DNA from 4 places in the Streptomyces sp. NPDC107471 genome. Region 4 is predicted to be linked to each of the others. Evidence: riboswitches for the same ligand, from Rfam matches in the RefSeq annotation. Region 4 holds a riboswitch; each other region holds the start of a gene.
The links. A riboswitch is a leader RNA that binds a small molecule or an ion and turns the genes downstream of it on or off. The one in region 4 is predicted to bind cobalamin.
Positions count from the first base shown of each region.

Region 1 (7,268 bases), on a different contig from region 4:
GATCCCGAGGCCGTGCCGGAAGGGCAGAACACCGTACGTGGACCGCCCGGTGAGGCCCTGGAGCATGTCCAGCCCCGGCTCCAGCAACGAGACGTCACCCCGGAACTTGTTGACGAGGAACCCGGCGACGAGCGCCTGATCCTCGGGACTGAGCAGCGCGACGGTCCCGAAGAACGAGGCGAAGACCCCACCGCGGTCGATGTCACCGACGACGAGCACCGGAAGGCGGGCATTGCGGGCGATGCCCATGTTGACGATGTCGGTCCGCCGCAGGTTGATCTCGGCCGGGCTCCCGGCCCCCTCGCAGATCACCGCGTCATACGTGCCCCGCAACTCCGCGAGACAGTCGAGCACCGTCCCGAGCAGCTTCTGCTGCCGCCCGCCGTGATACCCGCGGGCACTCATCTCTCCCACCGGCTTCCCGAGCAGCACGACCTGACTGCTCTGCTCGCCACCGGGCTTGAGCAGCACGGGGTTCATCAGCGCGGTCGGCTCGACCCGGCAGGCCTGCGCCTGCATGGCCTGGGCCCGCCCGATCTCGGCGCCCTCGCGCGTGACGAAGGAGTTGAGGGACATGTTCTGCGCCTTGAACGGCGCGACCTTCACCCCCTGCCGCACGAGCCACCGGCAGATCCCGGCGGTGACCACGCTCTTGCCGGCATCGGAGGTGGTACCGGCGACGAGAAGCCCTCCACCCGTCATGCGCTGCGCCCCTTCACCAAGGCCCGCGCCACGGCACCGACGCCGAGCGCGAGCAGCCCGACCCGCCGCGACAACCGCGCCGCGCGCTCGATGTCGTACGGGGCGACGGCACGCCCCTCCCGGTGCAGCACCGGCCGGTGCTCGACCCGCCCCGCGTACGAGAGGGTCCCCCCGAGCCTGACGCCCAGCGCCCCCGCGAACGAGGCTTCCACCGGACCGGCGTTGGGGCTCGGATGCCGGTGCGCGTCCTCCCGCCAGGCCCGCACGGCACCCCGCGGATCGTCTCCGGCGAGCGTGGCGAGCACGGCGGTCAGCCGCGCCCCCGGCCACCCGGCGAGGTCGTCGAGCCGGGCCGAGGCCCACCCGAAACGCCGGTACCGGGGCGACTTGTGACCCACCATGGCGTCCAGCGTGTTCACGGCCCGGAACCCGAGCAGCCCCGGCACCCCGCCGACGGCCCCCCACACCAGGGCCCCCACGACGGCGTCGGAGGTGTTCTCGGCAACGGACTCCACGACCGCCCGCGCGATCCCGTCGGCGTCCAGGGCCTGCGGGTCCCGCCCGCACAGATGGGGCAGCCGGGCCCGGGCCGCCTCGACGTCCCCGGCCGCCAGCGCCCGTCCGATGTGCCGGGCCTCCCGCACCAGCGAAGTCCCGCCCACGACGGCCCAGGTGGCGGCGCCGGTGAGCACGACGGAGGCGGCACGGGACGGACGTACGGCGTGCTCCGCGGCGGCGCCGAGGGCGACCGCGCCGCCCACGCACACGGCGGTGTGCAGCGCGCCCCAGCCCCGGTGGTCCCGCCACAGCACCCGCTCCACGGCCCCGGCGGCCCGCCCGAACGCGGCGACCGGATGCCCGCGACGGGGGTCGCCGAGCAGGAGGTCACCGATCAGACCGGCGGCAGCGCCGTACGCGAAAACGCGATCGGCTCGCATCGGGTCAGCCGATCGCGGGGTCGTTCAAGTGCCTGGTACTGCTGGTCGATCGGCAGGCGAGCATCGCGTCATGTCCTCACTCAGGGTGTCCACGCCCTGGTTCGACGAGTCCGGCGGCGAGAGTTCCTGGCTCCCGGGGGTGTCTACCCCGGTGACAGTGGCGGGACCGCGCCGGATTCGCACCGGCTTCCTCTTCTGCCGCCGTATATGGCTCCGGCAGTCCACCACGGGCCTTCGAGACCCGTCAACTTGCTGTTGACCTGCGGCGGGGGAGTGTGCAGAACCCCACATCGCCGGTCATGGAAGACGGCCGGGCGGGCACGGAAACCGAGGTTCCGTGCCCGCCCGGCCGTCGAGTGACGGGAGTGCCGTCAGGCCACGATCAGATAGATCCCGTACGCCACCGCCGCCGTGCACGCCGCGAAGCAGGCGTAGGCGCCGGTGACCGCGAGGGCGGCCGAGCCGCCCTGTGCCGTGGCCCGCTCCTGACGGGAGAGGCCCATGATGCCGAGGGTGAACAGGGCCACGAGGCCCACGGTGACGACGAGGCTGACGCCGAAGACGGAACCGAGTGCTTCCCAGTCGATCTGCATGGTGAGGCTTCCTTAGGACTGCGGGCTCAGACGGCGGCCGGCGGGGCGGCCGGTTCCGTCGTGGCGGGCGGGGCCGGGATCGTGGCCGTGAGTTCCTCGGCCACGGGACCCGCGGGCGGCGGGATCACGGCGGCGATGGCCGTGGTCACCACGCCGGCCGGCTCGTCGGTCGCGTTGACGTTCGACGCGTCCACGACCTCGCGCCGCGAGATCTTCCAGATCGCCGCGCTGGAGGCGATGAGGAAGACCGCCACGACCGCCGTGCCCCAGTCGCCGAGGTCGGTGACCGACTCGGCCAGCGCGCCCACCAGGGCCGCCGCCGGGAGCGTGAGGCCCCAGGCCACGAACATCCGGGTGGCCGTCGACCAGCGCACGACCCCGCCCTTGCGGCCGAGGCCCGCGCCCATCACCGAACCGGAGACGGAGTGCGTGGTGGACAGGGAGAAGCCGAGGTGCGAGGAGGCCAGGATGACCGTGGCCGCGCTGGTCTGGGCGGCGAAGCCCTGCTGCGGCTGGAGGTCGGTCAGGCCCTTGCCCATGGTGCGGATGATGCGCCAGCCGCCGAGGTAGGTGCCGAGCGCGATGGCGAGACCCGCGGAGAGGATGACCCAGGTGGGCGGGTCGGAGTCGGGGGCGACGGCGCCGCCGGCGACCAGGGCGAGGGTGATGATGCCCATCGTCTTCTGCGCGTCGTTGGTGCCGTGGGCGAGCGAGACCAGGCCGGCCGAGGCGATCTGGCCGGTGCGGTAGCCCTTGGCGGCGGCCTTGCCGTCGGCCTTCTTGCCCAGTGAGTAGGAGAGCCGGGTGGCCAGCATGGCGGCGACGCCCGCGACGATCGGCGCGGCGACCGCCGGGATCAGGACCTTGGTGACGAGCGCGTCGCCGTGGACGGCGCCGAAGCCGGCCGAGGCGATGGTGGCGCCGATCAGACCGCCCATGAGGGCGTGCGAGGAGCTGGAGGGCAGTCCCACCAGCCAGGTCAGCAGGTTCCAGAGGATCGCGCCGACCAGGGCGGCGAAGATGACCTCGGGACGGATGCCGGTCTCGTCGACGAGACCCTTGGAGATCGTGTTGGCGACCTCCACCGAGAGGAAGGCGCCCACAAGGTTCAGCACGGCGGACATGGCCACCGCGACCTTGGGCTTGAGCGCACCGGTCGAGATGGTGGTGGCCATCGCGTTGGCGGTGTCGTGAAAACCGTTCGTGAAATCGAACGCGAGTGCGGTTACCACCACAATCGCGAGGATCAGCGAGAAGTTTTCCATTTACCCAGGCAATCGTTCGAGGTCATTGGCACGTTGAAGGTAGGTAACCTGGATGAACGGAAGGTGAACTGGGGCGGGCCGCTCGGTGACCGGAGTCTTCGGCTATGGCTTTGCCGAACACCGCTGCCCCCTTTCGACCCATGCGCCCCACGGCTAGGTCCCGGCGGCGAACCTCTCGAGCTGCCGCAGGGACCCGTTGAAGAGATTCTGGTCACCCGGCAGGCTGCCGCTGTGGTCGTACTGCCAGATGGTCCAGTACGACCACCCGCCGGGCAGCGCACCCACGTCCGCCGCGTACCGGGCCACCCACAGCGCGTGGTCCGCGGCGAAGGCGCCGCTGCCGCCCGTGCAGGCGTTCCACCAATGGGCGGTCGTGTAGATCACCGGCCGGCGCCCGGTGCGCCGCTCGACCTCGTCGCTGAACGACCTGATCCAGCCGACCATTCGCGCCCTGCTCAGGCCGTAGCACCGGTGCTTCCTGTCGTACGGGTTGTACTCGACGTCGAGCGCGGGCGGCAGCGTCCGGCCGTCCGCCGACCAGGCGCCGCCGTTGCGCACGAAGTACGCGGCCTGCGCCCGGCCCGAGGACCTGTCCGGCAGCGCGAAGTGGTACGCCCCGCGAAGGATCCCGGCGGCCCGCGCCCCGTCGTACTGCCGCCCGAAGTGCGGGTTGCGGTAGTCGGTCGACTCGGTCGCCTTGACGTAGACGAACCGGGCGCCCTGGGCCCTGGCCCCGCGCCAGTCGACGGTCTTCTGGTGCGAGGAGACGTCGTGTCCCCTGGGCAGGCCCGCCGCCGGGGCGGGCGTCCCGGCGAGCGCCGCGCCTCCCACGGCGAGAACGGCCACGGACAGGGCCAGGGCGCGGATGCGGTGACGGGCGGTCCTGCGGTCACGGGCCATGTGTCCCCCCGGGACGGCGTCGTGCGAACAAAGCCCAGAGGATACTGGAAGATCCCCGGATTACGGATGATCTCCGGCCAAGACGCACAAGGAGGACGAAGTCCCGCCCTCGCGACGCCCCGGCACCCCCTGGCAGGATCACGGCATGGCTGAGCGACGGCAGGATCAAGAGGTACGGGGTGCCGGGGGCGGCGCGCGCGAGGTGCGGGCCGAGGAGGCGGACGCCTGGGGCGAGTTGGTCGACACGGCCCGCCGGACGGTCACCGACGGACTGGTCGTCGGCACCTCCGGCAACGTCTCGGTACGCGTCGGGGACACGGTCCTGGTCACCCCGTCGGGCGTCCCCTACGACCGCCTCGGACCGGAGGACGTGACGGGTGTCGACCTGGCGGGCCGTCAGGTCCTCGGCACCCTGGTGCCGACGAGCGAACTCCCCATGCACCTCGCGGTCTACCGCAGCACCGACGCCCGCGCGGTCGTCCACACCCACGCGGTGCACGCCACGGCCGTCTCCACGCTCGTCCCCGAGCTCCCCTCGATCCACTACATGACCAGCGCCCTCGGCGGCCCCGTCCGGGTCGCCCCCTACGCCACCTACGGCACCGACGAGTTGGCCCGGAACATGCTCCACGCCCTCGCCGACCGGTCCGCCTGCCTCCTCCAGAACCACGGCACGATCGCCTACGGCGGCACCCTCGCCCAGGCCTACGACCGCACGGCCCAACTGGAGTGGATGTGCCGCCTGTGGCTGACGGCCCGCTCGGTCCCGGACCTGACCCCGACCCTGCTGACGCCGGAACAGCTCGCGGAGGTGGGGGAGCGGTTGCGGGGGTACGGACAGCGCGCCTAGCGGGCCTTGCGGGGGGTGCCGGGTTCGGTCGTCGGACGGGTGCGGGCAGGCTGTGGCCGATCGCGCAGTTCCCCGCGCCCCTGGTGGGAACGGTGAACGTACGTCCAGCCGCCGCAGGCATTCAGGGGCGCGGGGAACTGCGCGAAGACGCCCGCCCCCACCGAGCCGCAAGCCTTCAGGGGTGCGGGGAACTGCGCAAAATCCCCCGCCCCCACCGAACCCGCACCCGCACCTGAACCCGCCCAGCCGCCGCAGGTATCCCGTCCACTGGCCTGACAGCGCGTTCGACAGGAGACTGGGAGTCGTGCGCACTGTCAAAGCGACGGCCGCTGCCGTCACCGCAGCCCTGGCCGCCGGCGCCGCCGGAATCGTCGCCGGGCGGATCGCCAGCGACGCCGGACTGAGGGCGCCCGCGGGCCGCCCGCTGCCCGGCGAACCGCGGCTCACCGTCCATTCCACCGCCGCCGGCCGCATCACCCTCACCCGCGACCTCGCCTCCCTGCGTCCCGGCACCTACGGCCTCGCCGGCGACGGCTCCCACGCCGTCGTGGGGCCCGTCCTCGCCGCGGAACCGCACTCCGCCGACACCGTCGTGCGCCGCCTGGAACGCGTCACGCACGGCACCCTGGCCCCCGGCGACAAGGTGTGGCTCACCCCGAACGCGTACGTCGGCGACCCGGGGTCGGCCCTCGGCCTCGACCACACCGACGTCGAGATCCCCGGCGAACTCGGCACCCTGCCCGCCTGGTTCGTCCCCGGGGTGCGCGACACCTGGGTCATCGCGGTCCACGGCCTCGGCACGACCCGCGAACAGGCCCTGAACGTCATGGAGTTCCTGCATCGCCAGCGCTTCCCGGTGCTCGCCCCAGTCCACCGCGGCGACGTCGGCGCGCCCCGCCCGCCGGACGGCCTGAACCACTTCGGCGAGACCGAGTGGCGCGACCTGGACGCGGCGATGCGCTACGCCGTCAGCGCCGGCGCCCGCCAACTCGTGCTGCTCGGCTGGTCCACCGGCGCCACCATGGCCCTGCGTGCCGCCGCGCACTCCGGGGTGCGCGACCGCGTCAAAGGGCTCGTCCTGGACTCCCCGGTCCTCAGTTGGGAGCTGACCCTGCGTGCCCTCGCCGCGGCCCGCCGCACCCCCGGCGTGCTCCTCCCGCTCGCGGTGCGCGCGGCCCAGGGCCGCACCGGCCTGCCCAGCGACCACTCCGGCCTGTACGCCGACCGCACCGTCCCCTACGAGGACCACGAGGACCGGACCGACGACATGGGCCCCGACCGGCCCCCGCCGCCGACCCTGATCCTGCACGGCCCCAGCGACACGATCGCGCCCTGGGAGCTCTCCCGCCGGCTCGCCGACGCCCACCCCGACCGGATCGCCCTCCACACGGTCCGTCAGGCCCCGCACGCGGCGATGTGGAACGCCGACCCGAGCGCCTACGAAGAGGCACTGCGCCGTTTCCTCACCCCGCTGATGTGACCTCCGGGCGCCCCGGTCCCGGAGCTTCCGTTTAAGCCCGTACCACTGGCCTGATCTCGGCGTATGCCCCGCAGCGCGGCCCCGGCGCGGGCCCCGCCCGGGGCCCGCCGTGGCATTCCGTTTGGGTTTTCGGACCGTCAACCGGAAGACTGCACCCGTGACGTCCCGTATCCCGCGCGACTCCAGGCTTCGACTCGTCCGCCCGCGACCCCTGGCCGCCGCCCCCACAGCCGTGAACCAACGGCGCCCACGGCGCCCCGCGCCCCGCCCTCCGGAGGGCACACCGGCCCCCGCGGAGCTGGCCAGAATGGCGCGCAGGGGTCTTGCCGCCGCGGCCCGCGTCGCACACTGGGCCGACGGCGCCCTGGGACCCGGCCGGGACGGCGCGGGCTCCGACGGCAGCGGCACGCTCTCCGACGAGACCGCCGCCCGCGCGGCCGCGGACCTCGGCCTGACCGCGGCCCAGGTCCGCGCCGACTGGGACACCGCCCGCCTCGCCGGCCTCGTCGAGGTGCACGGCGACAACGCCCGCCCGGGCTG
Region 1 is NZ_JBVJPC010000009.1:424,808-432,075, forward strand. Features, by position in the region: gene ACZ66S_RS30090 (cobyric acid synthase) at 1-702, opposite strand, end outside; gene ACZ66S_RS30095 (cobalamin biosynthesis protein) at 699-1,640, opposite strand; cobalamin riboswitch at 1,742-1,881, opposite strand; gene ACZ66S_RS30100 (hypothetical protein) at 2,012-2,233, opposite strand; gene ACZ66S_RS30105 (inorganic phosphate transporter) at 2,260-3,498, opposite strand; gene ACZ66S_RS30110 (lysozyme) at 3,652-4,398, opposite strand; gene ACZ66S_RS30115 (class II aldolase/adducin family protein) at 4,544-5,248, shown strand; gene ACZ66S_RS30120 (alpha/beta hydrolase) at 5,553-6,728, shown strand; gene ACZ66S_RS30125 (hypothetical protein) at 6,886-7,268, shown strand, end outside.
Region 1: it holds a riboswitch for cobalamin, as region 4 does, so the genes downstream of both, ACZ66S_RS30095 (cobalamin biosynthesis protein) here and ACZ66S_RS05835 (ribonucleoside-diphosphate reductase subunit alpha) in region 4, are expected to answer to the same signal.

Region 2 (7,268 bases), on a different contig from region 4:
CTCACCGTCTACCACGCCATCCAGCTCGGCGTCTCCAGCGGTACGACGGCCCTGATCGACGGCACCCAACCGCTGGTCGCGGGCGCGCTCGCCGGTCCGCTGCTGCGCCAGTACGTCCCGCCCCGGCAGTGGCTGGGCCTGGGTCTGGGCCTCGGCGGAGTCGCCCTGGTCACCGTGGCCGACGCGGCGTCCACGACGGGGGTGGCGTGGTGGGCCTACCTCGTCCCGTTCGCCGGGATGCTCTCGCTGGTCGCGGCCACCTTCCTCGACCGGCGCTCCCGCACCCCGGTGACCCCGGCCGTGTCGATGACCGTCCACTGCGCCACCAGCGCCGTCGTGTTCACGGCCGCCGCCCTGTTCACCGGCACCGCCACCCCGCCGGCCAGCGGTTCCTTCTGGCTGGCGACGGTCTGGCTCGTGACCCTCTCCACCTTCGGCGGCTACGGCCTGTACTGGCTCGTCCTCCAGCGCTCCGGAGTCACCGAGGTCAACACCCTCATGTTCCTCATGGCGCCCGTCACCGCCGTCTGGGGCGCGGTGATGTTCGACGAGCCCTTCACCGCGCAGACCGCGCTGGGCCTGGCGGTGGCCCTCTCCGCGGTGGCGGTGGTGCACACGGCGAAGCCCCGTGAGCCCGTCCCCGACCGGGCCTCCTGACATCGACCCGAAACTCCGGCACGGCGCCGAAATGCGTGGCGCCGCCCCCGCGCCGCCGCCTACCCTCGCCCCATGCAGCGCGCCCACGTCATCCCGTCGAGCACGACGACGCCGGAGCAGGTCCCGGCGCGCTGACCGTTGAGCAGTCCGAAGCCCCGGGGCGAGTGCCCCGGGGCTTCGTCGTTCCCGCCGGTTCCCGCCCCCCACCGTGAGGGAGACCCCGTGAACGACCACGCGAACGACCACCGCCGGCTCGGCCGTGAGCTCGGCCTGTTCGACACCGATCCGCTGATGGGCGCGGGGCTGCCGTACTGGCTGCCCGACGGGGCCGTCGTACGGCACGTCCTGGAGGAGTACGTCCGGGACGCCGAGCGGGCCGCCGGGTACCGGCACGTGTACTCGCCCGTGCTCGGCAAGCGGGAGCTGTACGAGATCTCCGGGCACTGGTCGCACTACGGCGACGACATGTTCCCGCCGATGCGGCTGGGCGGCGAGGAGGTCGTGCTGCGGCCCAGCCTCTGCCCGCACCACGCCCTCATCTACCGGTCGCGGTCCCACAGCTACCGCGAACTGCCCCTCAGGATCGCAGAGTTGGGCGGGATGTACCGCTCCGAGTTCTCCGGCGTCCTCGGTGGCCTCACCCGGGTCCGCGCCATCCAGCTCAACGACGCCCACATCTTCTGCACCCCCGAGCAGGCCGTGGCGGAGGCCCGCGGCGCCCTCGACCTCGTCCGGCGCGCCCACGACGACCTAGGCATCCGGGCGACCAGGTACCGGCTGTCCCTGCCGGGCGGCTCCGGCAAGTACGTCGCCGACCCCGCGCTCTGGCGCCGCGCCACCGCCCTCCTCGAAGAGGCCCTGGACGGCGTCGCGTACGAGTCCGCCGAGGGCGAGGCCGCCTTCTACGGCCCCAAGATCGACGTCCAGGTCACCGACGCCGCCGGCCGCGAGTCCACCCTGTCCACCGTCCAGATCGACTTCCACCAGCCGGAACGCTTCGACCTCCGCTACACCGGCCCCGACGGCGGAAGGCACCGCCCGGTGATGGTCCACCGCAGTGTCATCGGCAGCGTGGAACGGGCGGTCGCCCATCTCGTCGAGGCGCACGGCGGCGCCTTCCCGGTGTGGCTCGCCCCCGTGCAGCTCGTGGTCCTGCCGGTGGGCGAGGCCCAGGAGGAACGGGCCGGCGACGTCGTACGGCGGGCTCTCGCGCGCGGCATCCGGGCCGAGCTCTCCGGCCCCGGCCACGGCACCCTCGGCGCCCGCGTCCGCGCCGCCCGCCTCGTGCCGTACCAGGCGGTGATCGGCGAGCGGGAGGCCGGCGCCGACGCTGCGGCGGTACGGCTGCGGGACGGGCGCAGGCCGGGAACCGTGCCGGTCGACGCCCTGCTGGACCGGGTCGGCGCCCGCGACCGGGACCGCGGGGCCGAACTGTGGGCGGCTGCGTAAGGTCGGTCCCGTACGCCAGTGACGAAAGGACCCCCGCCGTGACCGGTCAGCCCATCCCGGTGATCATCGACTGCGACACCGGCGTCGACGACGCCCTGGCCCTGCTGTTCGCCGTCCGGCATCCCGGCATCGACCTGCGCGCGGTCACCTGTGTCGCCGGGAACACCGACGTCGACGGCGTCGTCCGCAACACGCTGACCGTGCTGGAGCAGGCCGGTGCCGGGGACGTCCCGGTCGCCCGGGGCGCCGCGCGGCCGCTGCTGGAACCCGTGCGCACCGCACAGCACGTGCACGGGCTGGACGGCATGGGCGACCTCGGGCTGCCCGCGCCGACCCGGGTCGCGGTGGACGTGGACGCGGTGACACTGCTCCGGCGGGAGATCCTCGCCTCGCCCACCCCCGTCACGCTGGTCCCGACCGCCCCGCTCACCAACATCGCGCTGCTCCTGCGCACCCACCCCGAAGTGGTGCGCAACATCGAGCGGATCGTGTTCATGGGCGGCGCGGTGGCGACCGGCAACGCCACACCGGTCGCCGAGTTCAACGTCTGGCACGACCCCGAGGCGGCCGCGGTCCTGCTCACCGCCGGGGTGCCGATCACGATGTACGGCCTGGACGTCTTCCAGCAGGTCCTGGTGCCGGCCGCCGACGTCCAGCGGCTGCGCGCGAGCGCGGAACCGTCCCTGCGGATGGCCGGCGAACTCCTCGCCCACCGCGACCCCGCCACCTCCGGCGACCCCACCCCCATGGGCGGACTCGGCGACGCGGGCGCGGTGTGCGCGGTCGTCGACCCGGAGGGACTGACCACCGAGCTGCTGCCGGTGGAGGTGAGCCTGGCGCCGGGCCCGACCCGCGGCCAGACCGTCGTCGACCGCCGCGCGCGCCCCGGCGAGTCCGAGATCCACGAGGGCGAGCGCGAAGTGACCCTCGTCGACGTGGGGTTGGCGGTCGACGTGGAGCGGTACGTGAAGCTGTGGCTGACGGCGGTGGAGGGGGTCTGACGACCGGGGGTGACCGAATGCCCCCTTGCCCGGGCACCCGCGGCCACGTCACTGTCAGGGGGCACCGCCACCCACCCGATGACCGACCACCATCGGAGAACCCCCCATGCTGCGGGTGCACTTCACGACCGACGACATCGCACGCGTGCGGGTGGCCCCCGCACCCGACCCCCTGTGGGAGATCACCAACAGCTTCCAGGCGCTGGCCGGGGAGGACGCGCCCCTGCTGCTGGGCGACTGGCGGCGACTGGTGCGCGCACGGCTGCGCCCGGCGCACGCCCTGCTCGCCGCGCTGCTCCCGCCGCGCGGCTACTCCCCGGACTTCCTCACCCCCGACCTCGGCGGCTCCCACGACCTGGAGGGCGCGGTCGACACCGTGCTGCGAACGCCCCGCACCACCCTGCGCAGAGACCTGAGCAGACTCGCCGCCTCCCCGAGCCGCACCCGCCCGCTGCCCGCCGAGGCCCGCGCCCTGGCCGACGGGGAGCCCCCGGCACTGCGCCGCCTGGGCGCCGCCCTGCGCGGCTACCACCGCTCGGCACTCGCCCCGTTCTGGCCGCAGGTCCGGGCCCAGGTGGACGCCGACCGGGCGGCCCGTGGCCGGGAGGTGCTCAGGGGCGGCACCGACGCACTGCTCGCGAGCTTCGGCCCCGTGCTGCGCTGGCGCCCGCCCGTGCTGGAGGCCGACTACCCCGTGGCGCGCGAACTGCGGCTCGACGGACGCGGGTTGCTGCTCCAGCCGTCGCTGTTCTGCCTTCGCCGGCCGGTCACGCTCGCCGCCCCCGACCTGCCGCCCGTCCTCGTCTACCCCATCCAGCCCACCCTCGGCTGGGCCCGCCCGCCCGGCAGGACGGCACCCGGCAGGAACCTCGCCGCCCTGGTCGGCCGGACCCGCGCGGCGATCCTGGAGGAGGTCGTCGCGGGCCGGACGACCGGTGAACTCGCCCACCTCCTGGGCATCTCCGGCGCGGCCGCCAGCCAGCACACGGCGGTCCTGCGCCGGGCGGGACTGCTGCTGAGCGTGCGCCGCGGCCGGCATGTGCTGCACACCGTCACACCCGCCGGACGTGCCCTGCTCGAAGGGACGGGCTCCGTTTAAGGCACGGCTTCAGGGTGTGGCGGGAACCGGCGCGTCGGAGCCAGCCTGTGATCGCGAAGGATGTCCTTTTCCCACAGGGGGTTCGACACCACATGCGCGACACACGACGTACTCTGCTCGCCGGCCTCGGGGTCCTGGGCCTGGCGCTGACGGCCGTGTTCACGGCCGGGCCCGCCGGCGCCGCCCCGGACAACCGGGACTTCGGCCAGGTCCTGACCATGCCGGCCGCACCGCCCGCCTCGGCGCTGCCCGCGGGAGCGGCCGCCGAGCCGCCCACGGCCTGGCCGAAGCCCAACAAGATCCTGCACGTGGCCGCCCGCGAGTCCATCACCTGCGAGAGCGGCAACCTGTGCACCGCGACCTGGGACGCCACGCAGGGCAACTACGTCGTCTACTACTTCTACTACTGCGACACCTACACCCTGTCCAACTGGGTCGGCACCGGCTCCTACCGCAACTCCCAGACCGGCGGTGCGACCGCCCGCTTCTACGGCCAGGACGGTGGCACCGTCACCTCGGTACCGGCGGGCGGCAGCAGCAACTCCTACAACTGGAGCCCGATCTGGTCCCTCAAGAACTGCTGACGCCCCAGCGCTGCTCCACCTTCGCGAGCCGCCAGTAGGCGATCGCCGCCGCCCACACCACCACGAACAGGCCGACGATGACGTAGCCGACGTTGTCGAGGTCGATGTCGGCGATCCAGGTGGTGAGGGCGTCGGTGAGGTCGAGCTTGTCGTGCAGCACGCCGACGAGCTCGATCGTGCCGATGAAGAAGGCGACCGCGATGGACAGCCCGGTGATGGCGAGGTTGTAGAAGACCTTGCGGACGGGGTTGGAGAAGGCCCACTGGTAGGCGAAGTTCATGAACGTGCCGTCGAGGGTGTCGAACAGGCTCATGCCGGCGGCGAACAGCAGCGGCAGGCAGAGGATGGCGTACCAGGGCAGTCCGGCGGCCGCGCCCGAGCCGGCCATCACCATCAGCGTGACCTCGGTGGCGGTGTCGAAGCCGAGCCCGAACAGGAAGCCCAGCGCGTACATCTGCCCCGGCCGGGTGATGGACCTGGTGAGCCGGCCGAGCACCCGGTTCATGAACCCGCGCGAGTCGAGGTGCTGCTCCAGTTCCCGCTCGTCGTAGGACCCCGCCCGCATCGCCCGGAAGACCCTCAGGATGCCCACCAGGGCGACCAGGTTGAGGGCGGCGATGAGGTAGAGGAACGTGCCGGAGATCGTCGTACCGAGAAAGCCCAGGGCCTGGTGGGTGCCCGAGCCCTCGTTCATGACCTTGCCGGCGAGCTGGGTGCCGCCCGCGATGAGCGCGGCGAGCAGGACCACCACACTGGAGTGGCCGAGCGCGAACCAGAACCCCACCGACACCGGCCGCTGGCCGTCCGCCATCAGCTTGCGGGTGGTGTTGTCGATCGCGGCGATGTGGTCCGCGTCGAAGGCGTGCCGCATCCCGAGGGTGTAGGCCGTGATGCCGAGCCCGATGCCGAAGGCCTTGTCGCCGACCTCGTAGTGGCCGGGGACGACGAGCAGGAACAGGATGCCGAAGGCGAGGACGTGCAGCGCGGCTATCGCGGCCATCAGACCGGCCGTCTTCACGGTGTCCTCGCGCCGCCAGCGGAACGAGGCGGAGACCTTGGGCAGGGCAGGGTCGGTCATACGGTGGTCACTCCAGCACCTCGTGGATGAACGCGTGAGCTGCCGTGGCCGGTCTCCTGGCTTACGGGTCGTACGTCTCCCGGCCCGCCTTCCCGGCCTGATGGTCACGGCCAGTGGCTGTCCCGCGAGGGACGTGGGAGGGAGACTCCCCGATCACAGTGGCGAGGGCCGCACCGGTATGGACCTTTGAGGGGTCGTCACCGGTTTCCCGAGCACCACGGCCCGCCCACCGTAGGCGGGGCCGGGGGTTCCTGCATAGCTGCACACCTGCGCAGGTATGGAAGATCACACATGGCCGCCTGCGAGGATGTGCGCCATGCACCTCGTCCCGGCCGACCGAGCCGACCGCCGCACCATCGACGGACACCGGGTGTGCGACGCCATCGCCGCGATCGGCGACCCGGGACACGTCCGCACCTGGTCCGACCGCTTCGCCCTGCTCGCCGACCCCAACCGGCTGTCCCTGCTGCTCGCCCTGCACCGCACCGGCCCGCTGGCCGTCTCCGACCTCGCGATCGCGACCGGCATGAACGACCCCGCCGTCTCCCAGGCGCTGCGGCTGCTGCGGGCGGCCGGGGTGGTGGCCGGGGAGAAGGAGGGCCGGGTCGTGCGGTACCGGGTGGTGGACGAGGCGGTGCGCGGGCTGTTGCAGCAGGTCTCCTGAAGGGGTGACCGCGTAACCCGTACGGCCCGGACCGCTGGTGACGTCCCGGCACCCGGTGATCACCTGAAGCATGACCCCGCCCCGCGCCACCCGCGCCGCCGCCTCCGCGGTCGCCCTGTCCGGGCTCCTGGCCGCCACCGCCTGTTCCGCGCTCTCCACGCCGCCGACCGCCCCGAGGCCGTCGATCACACCGCCGAGCAGCGCACCGCCGCCGTCCCCGAAGGCGTCCTCCGGCCCGTCCTCGGCCCTCACCGAGGCGATGGCGCGGGCCGCGCTCGTCACCGACGCGGACCTCGGTGAGCCGTGGACACCGACCCAGGGGGTGGCCACCTGGCACGACGAGGTGCTGAAGGCGAAGGCCGACCGGCGGGAGTGCCAGCGGCTGCTCGACGCCCTGTACGCCGACGAGTTGTTCGGCGCCGACGCCCGGCCCGGCGCGGTCGTCGGGATGGACGACGAGTGGAACCAGGCCCAGATGCGCTACCAGGTGCTCGCGCGCCCCCCGGCGGAGATCGACCGGACCCTGGCCTGGCTCAGGACCCTGCCGCGCACGTGCTCGCAGTTCGCGGCCACCACGACCACGGGGGCGGTCCTCGGGGTGCAGGTCGCCGAGCTGTCCCTGCCGGAGGCGGGGGACGCCCGGCAGGGGCTGCGGGTGCTGCTGACCGGGGAGTCGCCGGACGGCGAGCCGACGACCCTCACCCTGGACGTCGCCGCGCTCCGCGTGGGGGAGGAC
Region 2 is NZ_JBVJPC010000005.1:406,953-414,220, reverse strand. Features, by position in the region: gene ACZ66S_RS19300 (DMT family transporter) at 1-657, shown strand, start outside; gene thrS (threonine--tRNA ligase) at 880-2,106, shown strand; gene ACZ66S_RS19290 (nucleoside hydrolase) at 2,145-3,107, shown strand; gene ACZ66S_RS19285 (ArsR/SmtB family transcription factor) at 3,214-4,206, shown strand; gene ACZ66S_RS19280 (hypothetical protein) at 4,299-4,790, shown strand; gene nicT (Nickel transporter NicT) at 4,777-5,868, opposite strand; cobalamin riboswitch at 5,898-6,103, opposite strand; gene ACZ66S_RS19270 (ArsR/SmtB family transcription factor) at 6,185-6,532, shown strand; gene ACZ66S_RS19265 (hypothetical protein) at 6,603-7,268, shown strand, end outside.
Region 2: it holds a riboswitch for cobalamin, as region 4 does, so the genes downstream of both, nicT (Nickel transporter NicT) here and ACZ66S_RS05835 (ribonucleoside-diphosphate reductase subunit alpha) in region 4, are expected to answer to the same signal.

Region 3 (7,268 bases), on a different contig from region 4:
GCCTTGAGGTAGTCCTCGTAGACATTGCTGGCCGGCGTGGTGTCCAACTCGTCGTACCATTCACCGCCATCAGCGGTGGCGTAGGTCCGATAGGGGAAGAAGCGAGGCATCGTGCCGGCCAAGGTCCGCTGGAACCAGGCACGTTCAACCCCTTGCAGATGCCGCATGAGCCCCAGCAGGGTCAACGCCGACGACTGAACGGGACGTAGCCGCAGTTCTGCCTCCGAGAGCCCCTCGCACTTCCACAGGAAGGTCGCTCGGTGGTAGTCGAGATTCGAGGCGATCACCTCCAGCCAAGGTCCCGAAAGCGCGCGCTCAGGTCGGATGACTTTCTGGACCACGATGTCACTCACGCTGGAATCTCCTCAACGGTCTTCAAGCTTGGTCGCGTACGCACGGGCCCGCGATCCAAGGACCGACCAGCGCCTCCATCGGCCTCTCATGAGCACGTACGCCCAGGAAGACCTCTCTGCGTAGCGGAACTCATCGCTGGATCCCGGTCATGCGCTCCGCAGGACCGCCCGGAGAGGGTCCGAACAGCGGGCCGTGGACTGTACAGCCTCGGCACCCTGCTCATCCCTCGGCCAGGGGCAAGCAGCTCTTCCTCGGCAGTTCCGACGGCAGCCCGGCGACCAACCGCCGTATCCGGCGACTGGGTTCAGCTCGGGAGAGCCGGCCGGCGATCCGGCTCATCAGTCCTTCGAATGCCTCTTGCCAGTGGGCAGGCACCACGCCGGCGCCCGAGGCCGCCGCGTGATCATTGGCTGTCCACACAACACCCCGTGGTCACGGCGGCGTCGGACGCCATCGAAGCCAGTAGTCGGGCCCCTCGACTCGGTAGCGAACGTCGACACCGGCAACGAACCGCAGCTCGCACACGAGCCGACGGGCGCCGGCCGGCGCCAAGCGGTGCGGCGCCAACTGCAGCTCCAGCTCGTCATAGCGGGCATCGACCCCACCGTGGCCCGGATGGCTCTCCTGTCCGACCTCGCCCGCCTCACGGCGCTCATACCACCTGGCGTAGATCGCCCACTGCTGGCGCTCCAGCTCCGCCACCGCCTCGCTTGCGGGCCAGACCTGGTACTCGTGGACATCATGGCTGTGGTCGTAGACGTCCATTTCGAAGTGGTGAGGCTTCCCGTCGATGTCAGCAAGGCCGGCCAACGGTGCGCCGTACCAGTCCGACTCGGTGTACACACGCTCGAAGCCGTCAGCGATCAACTGCTCCTCGCTCCAGATCTCAGCCACGCAGGCAGGCTACCGGCGAGCAGCCTCAACGTTCATGGAGTTGCCCATCGGCCACCGAGTCGAGGGGTCCCCGTCGACGAAACGATCAAGAGGGCTGTATACGGCCGAGCCGGTTTCCGTCTACTGCGACCTGGAACCTCGCTGCCGCTTAGCTGAGTCGGTCACGGAGTCCAACCGGCAACCACCCGCTCCGCCACCGAGAAGTCCGTCCTGTAGTCCGGGCAGACGGCTCGTCCGAACAGATACGCAATGGCGTGAGCCACGCCCGCCTGCCCGTCCGCCATCGCTCGCGTGAACAATCTCCGCGGCAGCCCGTCCAAATCCTGGGTTGGCGTGGGCCGGAGGGGCAGCTTCTCCACCTCTCCCGAGTCGTAGTCGTCGGTACAGCAGAACGACTCGTCCTGTCCGATCACGATGAACATGTTGACGCCGCAGTACGGGCATTCGACCTCGTACTCCCCACTCTGCAGGCCATCCAGGCAGCGATCCCAGATCTCGACGCCCTCGAAGGAGAGCAGAGCCTGCAACAGGTTCACGTACTCCTCAGCCTCGACCGCGCGGCTCAGACGGCGATCGGTGAGACGGTGCAGAACTTCGATCGGGGCCGAGTAGACCGTCAGAGGGCTGTCGGTCTCCGAGAGCCCAGGCGAACAGGACGCTATCGCTCCGGCTGCCAGCAGCACCCAGGCGAGATCTTCGGGGCTGCAGGCGACCGCGATCTCGGCCAGCCGTTGAAGAGCTGCGTAGCTGGCGGGGAAGGCTGTGTCCAACTGCGGACACAGATGGTCCATCACCTCGGACCACACACCACTCGGATCGGCCGCGAAGCGGTCCAGGAGACCACGCACGTGCTCGGCGGAACCACACGCGTCGGTGAGCGTCGACCAATCCGTCATGCGTTCATCCAACCAGGCGGCTCAGGACGGACCGCACCGGGTGAGAACGACTCCGAGACCCTTCACCGAACTGCGGTCAGAGCTGACGCAAGACAGCCAAGAACGGCCGTCCCCGCAGGTACTGAGACATGATCGTCTTCCTGCAGCGAAGGCCGGCCTGACGGAGGGTCTCTCCGACGAAGACGAGATCGCAAACTCCCTACGCCGCCGGCCCAGACCTCACCAGCGATCCGTCGCCCCCATCGGCAGGGGCTGCCCGCAGCAACTGGCCCAGCGGCGACGCGCCTCGCTGGGGGCAGTTGAGGTGTTCGCAGCCGTGGATCGGCCAGAACTCCAGCACCTTTGCTCGCTACTCCGTGGCCGCGCGGTCCGACCGTACGACCGGCTTGATAGCCTCGGCGGGCCAGTCGAGCCACACCCGAGGCCAGGGAATCCGGTGCGAATCCGGAACTGACGCGCAGCGGTGAGGGGGACGGGCGGGGCACGACGCCACTGGGAGACCGGGAAGGCGCCCCGGCCGGACGAACCCGAGTCCGAAGACCTGCTGGCACCTCCGCGCCCCGGCGCGGGGGAAACCCGTAGGCCAGGCTCCGCGAACGAGCCCCGACCCCCGAGGCATGCCCGTGCTCCGCATACCCGCCCACCTCCGTACTCCGGCCCTGCTGCTCACCTCCGCCCTGCTGCTCTCCGCCTGCGGCTCCGCCGACGGCGACGACGCGAAGACCGAGAAGGCCACGGCCGCCGGCTACCCCGTCACCATCGACAACTGCGGTCACAAGACCACCCTGAAGTCGGCCCCGCATCGGGCTGTCTCCCTCAACCAGGGCACCACCGAGATCCTGCTCTCCCTCGGCCTCGCCGACCGCCTGGCCGGTACGGCGACCTGGACCGACCCGGTGATGAAGGGCTTGGAGAAGGCCAACGCCACCGTCCCGCGCCTGGCGGCCAACGCGCCCTCCTTCGAGAAGGTCCTGAACGCCGAACCCGACTTCGTCACCGCCTCGTTCGTCTCCACTCTCGGCGAGGGCGGCGTCGCCACCCGCCGGCAGTTCGAGAAGCTGGGCGTGCCGACCTACGTCTCTCCGTCTGACTGCTCGGCAGGCAAGGACAACGACAGCGGCGGCGACGGCTCGCGCAGCAAGCCGCTCACGCTCGAAGCCGTGTACGGCGAAATACGCGACCTGGCACGGGCGTTCGGTGTCGAGGGGCGTGGCGAGAGGCTCATTGCGGAACTGAAGGGGCGGGTGCGCACGGCCACCGCCGAACTGCACGCCTCCGACGTCTCCCTCATGTACTGGTTCGCCAACTCCCAGTCGCCCTACCTCGCCGGCTGCTGCGGCGCCCCTGGCGCCATCACCCGGGCGGTCGGCGCGAAGAACGCGTTCGCCGACACCCATGACGAGTGGCCGCAGATCGGCTGGGAGACCGTCGCCGACCGTGACCCCGACGTCATCGTCATCGGCGACCTGACCCGCAGGCAGCAGACCGCGGAGACCGCGAAGGCGAAGATGCGGTTCCTGGAGACGAACCCCGCCACCCGCAACCTGAGCGCCGTGAGGAAGAAGCGATACGTCCTGCTGAGCGGGCAGGCGATGAACCCGTCCATCCGCACGGTCGAGGGGATCGAGAAGGTCGCGGCCGGTCTGCGTGACTTCGGGCTCGCCAAGTGAACGTCCGCGCAATGGTGTTGACGGGCGGCGGACTGGTCGCGCTGCTCGCCTCGATCGCCGTCGCCGTGACCATCGGCCCCGCCGACATCTCCACCGGCGATGTGTGGGCGTCCGTGGCGGCCCATCTCGGCTTCGGTGAGCGCTCGTTGGCTCCGCTGCGGGACGGCATCGTGTGGAACCTACGCATGCCGCGGACCCTGCTCGCCGCGGTGTGCGGGGCCGGACTCGCCGTGTGCGGCGCGGTCATGCAGTCCCTGCTGCGCAACCCCCTCGCCGACCCCTTCGTGCTCGGGGTCTCCTCCGGAGCGTCCACGGGAGCGGTCGCCGTGGTGGTCCTGGGTGTGGGCGGGGGCGCGGTGTCCCTGTCGGCAGGTGCCTTCTTCGGTGCGCTGCTCTCGTTCGCCCTGGTGCTGCTGCTCAGCCACACCCTCGGCGGCAGCACCGACCGGGTCGTCCTGTCCGGGGTCGCGGCGATGCAGATGTTCTCCGCGCTGACCTCCTTCATCGTGCTGACCTCGGCGGACGCGGAGACCACCCGGGGTGTGCTGTTCTGGCTGCTGGGCTCGCTCACCGGCGCCGACTGGGGGCGGGTACTCCTCTGCGCCGTCGTCCTCGCGGTGACCCTCGTCCTGTGCCTCGGGTACGCCCGTACGCTCGACGCCTTCGCCTTCGGCGACGAGGCCGCCGCGGGCCTCGGGGTCCGTGTCGCCCGTACCCGCCTGGTCCTGCTCTGCGCGACCGCGCTGCTGACCGCCGCCCTGGTCAGCAGCGCCGGTGCGATCGGCTTCGTCGGCCTGGTCCTGCCGCACGCCACCCGCGCCCTCACCGGCTCCGGGCACGCCCGCCTGCTGCCGGTCACCGCGCTGACCGGCGCTGTTTTCCTGGTGTGGGTCGACACCGTCGCGCGTACCGTTCTGGACCCGCTGGAGGTCCCGGTGGGCGTGATGACATCCCTCATCGGCGTGCCGGCGTTCGTGGCCGTGCTGCACCGAGGACGGAGAAGGACATGACCAGCCTGCACGCGGACCGCGTCGTACGGCGCCTGGGCGACAAGGTCGTCGTCGACGGCGTCACGCTCACCCTGCGCGCCGGCGAGACCGTCGGCCTCCTCGGCCCCAACGGCTCGGGAAAATCCACGTTGTTGCGGTTGCTGGCCGGGGTTCTCGCTCCCACTTCCGGAGTCGTGAACCTGGACGGGCGCCCGCTCGCCAAGGCCGGCCGCCGTGCCACCGCCCGCCGGATCGCCACCGTCGAACAGCACGCCGACACCCAGACCGAGCTGACCGTTCGGGACGTCGTCGCCCTCGGCCGCATCCCGTACCGCCGCCCCTGGACGCCCGCAACGACGGTCGATGCGGCAGCCGTCACCGAGGCACTCGCGCGCACCGCACTGACCGATCGTGCCGGCCAGTCCTGGCACACCCTCTCCGGCGGCGAACGCCAGCGCGCCCAGATCGCACGCGCCCTTGCCCAGCAGCCCCGCGAACTCCTCCTCGACGAACCCACCAACCATCTCGACATCCAGCACCAGCTCGACCTCCTGGAGCTGATCGCCGGCTTGCCGGTGACCACGGTGATCGCCCTGCACGACCTCAACCTCGCCGCGATGTACTGCGACCGTCTGCTCGTCCTGCGCGACGGCCGCGCGGTCACGCAGGGCACTCCGGCCGAGGTTCTCACCCCTGGCCTGATCGAGCAGGTCTACGGTGTCCGCGCCGAGGTGTCCCACGAACCCGGCCACCCTGTCATCCGCTTCCTGCGCCCGGCCGCCCGAGACGGATTCCCCCTGGGGAGGACTGCGACGAGCGACCCCTCGACAACGCCCTGAAACGTCCGGCCCGGAGCGCATCTCCGCGGAACCGGCACGCGCTGGATGTCAGGCGTGTTCGGGCCGTCCGGCCCGCAATCGGGCACAGCGCGCGAATATGGGCGTCACCGGCGTGGACTTCGCCGCTGATTACGTCGCTGTCGCACGCCTGTCGGTGAGAAGCCTTCGAGGTGCGGCCTGGGAGTAGCCGCTGCCGTTGTAGCAGCGGCTACTCAGGTTCAGGTCTGCGGTCGGTGCCCGCCGTTGACCACCGCGTTTGCGGCCGTGGGTGGTCGATGACCGTGAGGTGTCTCGGGCGCGGACGGCGACGCACCTTGTCCTGTGGTGCGTCGCGTTGTGTCACGCGGCCGCGGCACCGGCCCGGACAGCGAGTTCCTTCAGGACGGCGCTGGCCGCTTCGGCGGCCGAGGCGGGGTTCTGTCCGGTCACGAGGTTGCCGTCGACGATGACGTGCGGGGCCCAGGCGGGGCCCGGCACGAAGTCGGCGCCGGCTGCCTTCAGGCGGGAGCCGATGAGCCAGGGGGCGTTGGCGGCCAGGCCTGTCTGCGTCTCTTCCTCGTCAGTGAAGGAGGTCAGCCGGCGGCCCTTGAACAGCCACTGTCCGTCGACATCCCCCGCAGGCAGCAGGGCCGCCTGTCCGTGGCACAGCGCCGCAACGACCTTGGAGGAATCAGGGAGCAGAGTCTCCAGGACCCGTGCGATGTCCTCATTGACGGCCAGGTCCTGCATCGGGCCGTGGCCTCCGGGAATGAACACGCCATCGTAGTCGGCGGGGTCTACGTCCTCGAGACGCTGCGGGGCGGCGAGCAGGTCCTTGACCCCGTCCAGGTAGGCGCGCAGCTCCGCGACCTTTGCTTCGTCCCCGTTGTTGGCCTGCGCCGTCAGGCTGAGCTCGTCCACCACCGCCGGGCGGCCGCCGGGTGTGGCCACGGTGAGCTGCACCCCTGCGGCGGTGAACGCCTTGTGGGGCTCCACGAACTCCTCGCTCCAGAAGCCGGTGGGCCGCTGGGAGCCGTCCTGCTGGGTCCACCTCGTCGCTCCGGAAAGGACCATGAGCAGTTTGGGCATGACTACCTCCAGATGATTACGAGTGCTGTAGGCCGACCCACGAGCAGTTCTCGGGGTCCAGGCACCCAGCGCAATTACCGTAACACGTTAGAACATGACGTCACCGATACACATAGCCCTCCGCGACGCCATTCGTCATTGGCTAGTCGACTTAGAAAGTGATTGAGCCTCGCGGGTGCTGTAGGCTGTGGCTTCGACGAGGGGAGAAGGGTGTGACCATGCAACAGCCCGTGGCGGACCAGTGCCCGGGTTCCGTGTGCGAGAGTTCTGATCTGCTTCTCGGGTTCGTCAACACCGGTCCCTGGGGCGGTGACCCGGAAGGCCTGGCAGACGCCAAGGACCTGTCCGCGTGGCTGGCCCGTATGGGTCTGCCCGCCGGAGACGACGTGACCGGCGCGGACGCGGCCGCGGCCCGCGAACTCCGCGACGCACTCGCGATGATCTTCCGCGCCCACTCGGGTTGCGCCGACGGACAGGAGGCGCTGCCCGCCGCCGAGCGCTACATCCAGCGCATCGCCCAGCGCTACCCCCTCGTCACGCACCTCACCGCAGAAGGCT
Region 3 is NZ_JBVJPC010000017.1:36,173-43,440, reverse strand. Features, by position in the region: gene ACZ66S_RS38310 (DinB family protein) at 1-353, opposite strand, end outside; gene ACZ66S_RS38305 (hypothetical protein) at 787-1,248, opposite strand; gene ACZ66S_RS38300 (hypothetical protein) at 1,410-2,144, opposite strand; cobalamin riboswitch at 2,532-2,707, shown strand; gene ACZ66S_RS38295 (ABC transporter substrate-binding protein) at 2,762-3,814, shown strand; gene ACZ66S_RS38290 (FecCD family ABC transporter permease) at 3,826-4,824, shown strand; gene ACZ66S_RS38285 (ABC transporter ATP-binding protein) at 4,821-5,642, shown strand; gene ACZ66S_RS38280 (type 1 glutamine amidotransferase domain-containing protein) at 5,982-6,710, opposite strand; gene ACZ66S_RS38275 (CGNR zinc finger domain-containing protein) at 6,929-7,268, shown strand, end outside.
Region 3: it holds a riboswitch for cobalamin, as region 4 does, so the genes downstream of both, ACZ66S_RS38295 (ABC transporter substrate-binding protein) here and ACZ66S_RS05835 (ribonucleoside-diphosphate reductase subunit alpha) in region 4, are expected to answer to the same signal.

Region 4 (7,268 bases):
CTCATGGCGCGCTCCTCAGCGGTCCCTCTGGTCGTACGAAGCGAAGCCCGCACGGCCGTACGAAAGCGAAGCCCGCACGGCCGTACGGGAAGCAGGGCCCCGCCGGTCTCAACGGGGCCCTGCCTGCGGTCACTTGGTGTTGATGACCTTGTCGATCGCGGTGTCCGCGTCCTTCGCGGCGGCCTCGACCGACTTCTTGCCGGTACCGATGCTCTGGAGCATGGTCTGCAGGACCTGCGCCTTCTCGACCTGGCCCCAGCCGGGCGCCATCGGCACGAACCAGTTGGACTCGGCCGCGGTGGCCGGGACGACGGTCGCCGGGTCGTTCTTCAGGGTGGCGAGGTCGGTCTTGTTGTTGGGCAGGTTGCCCTTGGCCATCAGGCCCTTCTGGCCGGAGGGACCGGTGAAGGCGTTGATCCACTCGGCGGCGACGGCCTGCGCCTTGGACTTCACCGGGACGGCGAGGTCCGAACCGCCCAGGAAGACGGGCATGTTCTTGCCGGACGGACCCGGCACCACGAAGTTCTCGAGGTTGTCCTTGAGCTTGCCGGTCTTGTCGTTCTTCGGGTCGGCCGAGGTCGCCCCCTCCCAGGCCGCGCCGAAGATCATGCCCGACTTGCCCTGGCCGTAGACGATGTAACGGTCGGACTCGTCCTTGGTCTTGTCGCCGTGCATGTACTTGTCGACGACGTTCTTGAACTCGGTGAGGCCCTTGACGGACTCCGGCGAGGAGAGGTTGGCCTTCCACTGGCCGCCCGACTCGACCGCGATGGAGCCGCCGGCGTCGTAGACGAAGGACATGGCCGCGTACCAGTCACGGGTGGGCTGGTACCAGGCGGAGAACTTGTCGCCCTCCTTCTTCTGGACCTTGTCCAGGGCGGCGGTGAGCTCCGCGTAGGTCTTCGGGGTGGACTTGACGCCGACCGAGGCGAAGACGTCCTTGCGCCAGTTGCCGACCCGGCCGCCCGCGTAGTAGGGGACGCCGTACACCTTGCCGTCGTAGGTCACCGAGGCCTTGAGGCCGTCGAGCCAGGCCGAGGAGTTGGTGAACTTGGCCGTGTCCAGGGGCGCGAAGGCGCCCTTGACCATGTAGCCGAGCATCTCGGTGTTGCCCATCTCGACCACGTCGGGGGCCTTGTCGGTGGCGAGAACCGCGTCGAGCTTGGCGTTCTTGTCCGGCCAGCCGTAGTACTCGTGGTTGATCTTGATTCCGGGGTGCTTCTTCTGCACCGCGGCGTCCGCGGCCTTCACCAGCTCGGGCCAGTTGTTCTGGGCGTCGACGGTGAGCCAGACGGTCAGCTCCTTGGCGTCCGCGCCGCTCTTGTCCGAACTTCCGCTGTCGCTGCCACCGCACGCCGCGACGGAGACCACCATGCCCGCGATACCGATCGCGGCTGCAAGCTTGCGCTTCACGCCACCCTCCTCAGGGATGCCCACACCCCCCCGCCCACAGGCCGGGACCTGGACCAATGGTGTAGACCAGTAGGGGGAGCTTGGACCAGACCAGGAAGCCTGTCAAGGGTGCTCGAAACGGCCCTGACCAGCCGTTATACGAGCTACATATGCAGGAACCATTACTAAAGAAGCCAGCGAAAACAGCGGCACCGGAGTACTCTCGTCCGCTAGACCACTCACCTCTGTGGACTAGACCAAAAGAGGTGGCGACGGTATATAGAAGGGATCACGATGTGACCCGCATCCGGAGCCGGGAAGGCAGACCATGAGCAGCGACGTCAGCAGTGCGGAGACCGAGGGCGGGGCAGGCGTCCGTACCGCGCGCGTGCCCAAGTACTACCGCCTGAAGAAGCACCTGCTCGACATGACGGAGACGCAGTCGCCCGGCACCCCGGTACCGCCCGAGCGCACCCTCGCCGCCGAGTTCGACACCTCCCGCACCACCGTGCGCCAGGCCCTCCAGGAACTGGTCGTCGAGGGTCGCCTGGAGCGCATCCAGGGCAAGGGCACCTTCGTCGCGAAGCCCAAGGTCTCGCAGGCGCTGCAACTGACCTCCTACACGGAGGACATGCGCGCCCAGGGTCTCGAACCCACCTCGCAGCTCCTCGACCTCGGCTACATCACCGCCGACGACCGCCTCGCCGAGCTCCTCGACATCACCGCCGGCGGCCGCGTGCTGCGCATCGAGCGCCTGCGCATGGCCAACGCCGAGCCGATGGCCATCGAGACGACCCACCTCTCCGCCAAGCGCTTCCCGGCCCTGCGCAGGTCTCTCGTCAAGTACACGTCCCTCTACACGGCCCTGGCCGAGGTCTACGACGTCCATCTCGCCGAGGCCGAGGAGACCATCGAGACCTCCCTGGCCACCCCGCGCGAGGCCGGTCTGCTCGGCACCGACGTGGGCCTGCCGATGCTGATGCTGTCCCGCCACTCGTTCGACAAGAAGGGCGAGCCGGTGGAGTGGGTGCGGTCGGTCTATCGGGGCGACCGGTACAAGTTCGTGGCGCGCCTCAAGAGGCCGATGGAGTAAGGCACCCGGGGGTGCGAGCGGGGTCGGCTGGGGGTCCGGGGGTCGCCCCCCGGGACAATGCAGCGTGGCCCGCCTCAAGAGGCCGATGGAGTAAGGCACCCGGGGGTGCGAACGGGGTCGGCTGGGGGTCCGGGGGTCGCCCCCCGGGACAATGCAGCGTGGCCCGCCTCAAGAGGCCGATGGAGTAAGGCACCCGGGGGTGCGAGCGGGGTCGGCTGGGCGTCCGAGGGTCGCCCCCCGGGACAATGCAGCGTGGCCCGCCTCAAGAGGCCCGTCGACTGACGCGCACCTGGTGGCGCAACCGCGCTTCCTGCTCTACGGTCCTCCCGAATCCGTCCGGACGGGAGGACCGCCCCGTCCTGCTGATCGGCGGTTGGAGCGGCACTTCACAGAATCGACATACCGATATGCGGACGAGGTCTTCCGCTCTCGCGACACCAGCGCCTAGATTGCCTGCGCGTTACAGGTGATCAACGCTGATCAGTGAGGGGTAGGAATCGCGACATGTCGGATGCACCTGAAGTGAGACCCCCGGTGGTGACACCGGTACGGGTCGTGATCGCCCTCTGCCTGCTCGCCCCGTTCGTGGCGATGCTGTGGGTCGGCTCGTACGCCAAGGTCGACCCCACGTTCATCGGTATCCCGTTCTTCTACTGGTACCAGATGCTGTGGGTGCTGATCTCCACCGCGCTGACGATGATCGCGTACCAGCTCTGGCAGCGTGACCAGCGCGCCCGTCGGGGAGGCACCAAGTGAACGACGGCGTCAACGGTGTGGCTCTCACCGTCTTCATCCTGTTCTTCCTGGCCGTCACGGTCATGGGCTTCCTGGCCGCGCGCTGGCGCAAGGCGGAGAACGAGCACTCGCTGGACGAATGGGGCCTGGGCGGCCGGTCCTTCGGCACCTGGATCACCTGGTTCCTGCTCGGCGGCGACCTCTACACGGCGTACACCTTCGTCGCGGTCCCCGCGGCGATCTACGCGGCGGGCGCGGCCGGCTTCTTCGCGGTGCCGTACACCATCCTCGTGTACCCGCTGATCTTCACGTTCCTGCCCCGCCTGTGGTCGGTCTCCCACAAGCACGGATACGTGACCACCTCGGACTTCGTGCGCGGCCGCTTCGGCTCGAAGGGCCTGTCGCTGGCGGTGGCCGTCACCGGCATCCTCGCCACCATGCCGTACATCGCGCTCCAACTGGTCGGCATCCAGGCCGTCCTGGACGTCATGGGCGTCGGCGGCGGCGAGAACACCAACTGGTTCGTGAAGGACCTCCCGCTGCTGATCGCCTTCGGTGTCCTCGCGGCCTACACGTACTCCTCCGGTCTGCGGGCCCCCGCGCTGATCGCGTTCGTGAAGGACACGCTGATCTACATCGTCATCGCGGTGGCGATCATCTACATCCCGATCAAGCTGGGCGGCTTCGACGACGTCTTCGGCGCGGCGAGCGACAAGTACACCGCGGCCAAGGCGGGCGGGCTGGTCCCGCTGGAGGCCGGTCAGTGGACCTACGCCACGCTGGCGCTGGGCTCCGCGCTCGCGCTGTTCATGTACCCGCACTCGATCACCGCGACGCTCTCCTCCCGCAGCCGTGAGGTGATCCGCCGCAACACCACGATCCTGCCGCTGTACTCGCTGATGCTGGGCCTGCTCGCGCTGCTCGGCTTCATGGCGATCGCGGCCGGGGTCAAGGTCACCAACCCGCAGTTGGCGATCCCGCAGCTCTTCGAGGACATGTTCCCGGACTGGTTCGCGGGCGTGGCCTTCGCGGCGATCGGCATCGGAGCCCTCGTCCCGGCGGCCATCATGTCGATCGCGGCCGCGAACCTGTTCACCCGCAACATCTACAAGGACTTCATCAAGCCGGACGCGACCCCGGCCCAGGAGACGAAGGTCTCCAAGCTGGTGTCCCTGCTGGTGAAGGTGGGTGCCCTGGTCTTCGTCCTGACGATGGACAAGACGGTCGCCATCAACTTCCAGCTCCTGGGCGGCATCTGGATCCTCCAGACCTTCCCAGCCCTGGTCGGCGGTCTGTTCACCCGCTGGTTCCACCGCTGGGCCCTGCTCGCCGGCTGGGCCGTCGGCATGGTCTACGGCACGGTCGCCGCGTACGGCGTCGCCTCCCCGACCCAGAAGCACTTCGGCGGCTCGGCGAAGGAGATCCCGGGCATCGGCGAGATCGGCTACATCGGTCTGACGGCGTTCGTGCTCAACGTCCTGGTCACGGTGGTCCTGACCTTCGTCCTGAAGGCGGCCAAGGCCCCCGACGGCGTGGACGAGACCAGCCCGGAGGACTACACGGCGGACGCGGGCGACCCGGGGGTCGAGGTGGAGCTTCCGCCGGCCACTTCAGGAACCTCGCACTGACCCACCCAGGGGCGCGGGGAACTGCGCGAGCAACCACACACAACCGGCAGCGGGCCTCCGAGAGCAAGACCCTCGGCGGCCCGCTCCCTTCGTGCACACTCACCGCCATGAACATACTGATCCGCCCCGCGGAACCCGCCGACTACGAACGCCTCGGCGAGATCACCGCAAGGGCCTACCTGGACGACGGCCTCCTCGCCTTCGGCGGCGAGGACGACTGGTACCTCACCGAACTCAAGGACGTGGCCGAGCGGGCGAGAACCGCGCAGGTCCTCGTGGCCGCAGCCGGCGACCGCATCCTCGGCGGAGTCACCTACGTCCCCGCCGGCGGCCCGCTGGCCGAACTCGCCGGCCCCGGCGAGGCGGAGATCCGCATGCTCGCGGTGTCCCACGAGGCCCGCGGCAAGGGCGTCGGGCAGGCCCTCGTGCAGGCCTGCGTCGACCGCGCGGCGGCCTCCGGCGCGGACCTCGTCCTGTGCACCCAGCCCACCATGCGGGCGGCCCACCGCATCTACGAGCGTCTGGGCTTCACCCGCGTCCCGGAACGAGACTGGCACCCGGTCCCGGAGTCCCCCGACTTCACGCTCCTCACCTACAAGTTGACGCTCTGAAGTCAGCGCGACACAACATATGGGCCTGCTTCCACCACCCGGCACAAGATGTATGCTCATGCTCGCTGTCGCCGCAGGGGAATCCGGTGTGAATCCGGAACTGTCCCGCAACGGTGTACTCATGCGTGCATAAGCGCACATGAGCGTCAGTCCGAGGACCTGCCGACAGTACGCCCGTGCCGCACCGGCCCGGGTGTTCCGACGTCCGGGCCTCGTGGAATGGGCCGGTGGACGCGACGCCCCGCGCGCTCGTGTGCTGCCCCCTGCCCGCAAGGCCCCGTGCCCAGCGAGGGAGAGCCCCACGTGACCATCGCGCCGGCCGATCCGGCTTCAGCGACCACCCCGGTGGACGAGGACGGTCCCGGAACCGCCCTGCTGCGGACCCTGACCGCGCTGACCGCCGACCTCCCCGACGCCGACCCCGGCCGGGTCGCCGCCGCCGCGCTGCGCGGCCGGTCCGCGCGGGGGACCTCCGCCGAGATGATCGCGGAGTTGCGCGAGCTGGCCACCGAGGCGGCGGCCGGTCTCATCTCCGAGGACCCCGCCTACAGCAGGCTGGCCGCGCGGCTGCTGACGATCTCCATCGCGGCCGAGGCCGCTTCGCAGGGCGTCACCTCGTTCACCGGGTCGGTCGCCGCCGGCCACCGCGAGGGCCTCGTCGCCGACCGGACCGCCGAGTTCGTGCGGGTGCACGCGCAAAAGCTCGACGCGCTGGTCGACACCGAAGCCGACGACCGCTTCGGCTACTTCGGCCTGCGCACCCTGCACAGCCGGTACCTGCTGCGGCACCCGATCACCCGCAAGGTCATCGAGACCCCCCAGCACTTCATGCTCCGGGTGGCCGCCGGCCTCGCCGAGGACGACACCGTGCACGCCCTGGACGAAGTCGCCGCGCTCTACGGCCTCATGAGCCGCCTCGACTACCTCCCCTCCTCCCCCACCCTCTTCAACTCCGGCACCCGGCACCCCCAGATGTCGTCCTGCTACCTCCTCGACTCCCCCAAGGACGAGCTCGACTCCATCTACGACCGCTACCACCAGGTCGCCCGCCTCTCGAAGCACGCCGGGGGCATCGGCATCGCGTACTCCCGCATCCGCTCCCGCGGTTCGCTGATCCGCGGCACCAACGGGCACTCCAACGGCATCGTGCCGTTCCTGAAGACGCTGGACGCGAGTGTCGCCGCGGTGAACCAGGGCGGCCGGCGCAAGGGCGCGGCCGCGGTCTACCTGGAGACCTGGCACTCCGACATCGAGGAGTTCCTGGAGCTGCGGGACAACACCGGTGAGGACGCCCGCCGTACGCACAACCTGAACCTCGCGCACTGGATCCCGGACGAGTTCATGCGCCGGGTGAACGCGGACGCCGAGTGGTCGCTCTTCTCACCGGCCGACGTGCCCGAGCTGGTCGACCTGTGGGGCGCGGAGTTCGACGCGGCCTACCGGAAGGCCGAGGCCGACGGGCTCGCGCGCAGGACCATCCCGGCCCGTGACCTCTACGGCCGGATGATGCGCACCCTCGCGCAGACCGGCAACGGCTGGATGACCTTCAAGGACGCCGCCAACCGCACCGCCAACCAGACGGCCCTGCCCGGCCACACGGTCCACTCCTCCAATCTGTGCACGGAGATCCTGGAGGTCACGGACGACGGGGAGACGGCGGTCTGCAACCTGGGGTCGGTGAACCTCGGGGCGTTCGTCGACACGGCGACCGGCGACATCGACTGGGAGCGGCTGGACGCCACCGTCCGTACCGCCGTGACCTTCCTCGACCGGGTCGTCGACATCAACTTCTACCCGACCGAGCAGGCC
Region 4 is NZ_JBVJPC010000002.1:201,508-208,775, forward strand. Features, by position in the region: gene ACZ66S_RS05805 (carbohydrate ABC transporter permease) at 1-5, opposite strand, end outside; gene ACZ66S_RS05810 (extracellular solute-binding protein) at 130-1,413, opposite strand; gene ACZ66S_RS05815 (GntR family transcriptional regulator) at 1,721-2,485, shown strand; gene ACZ66S_RS05820 (DUF3311 domain-containing protein) at 2,990-3,241, shown strand; gene mctP (monocarboxylate uptake permease MctP) at 3,238-4,848, shown strand; gene ACZ66S_RS05830 (GNAT family N-acetyltransferase) at 4,956-5,459, shown strand; cobalamin riboswitch at 5,512-5,640, shown strand; gene ACZ66S_RS05835 (ribonucleoside-diphosphate reductase subunit alpha) at 5,763-7,268, shown strand, end outside.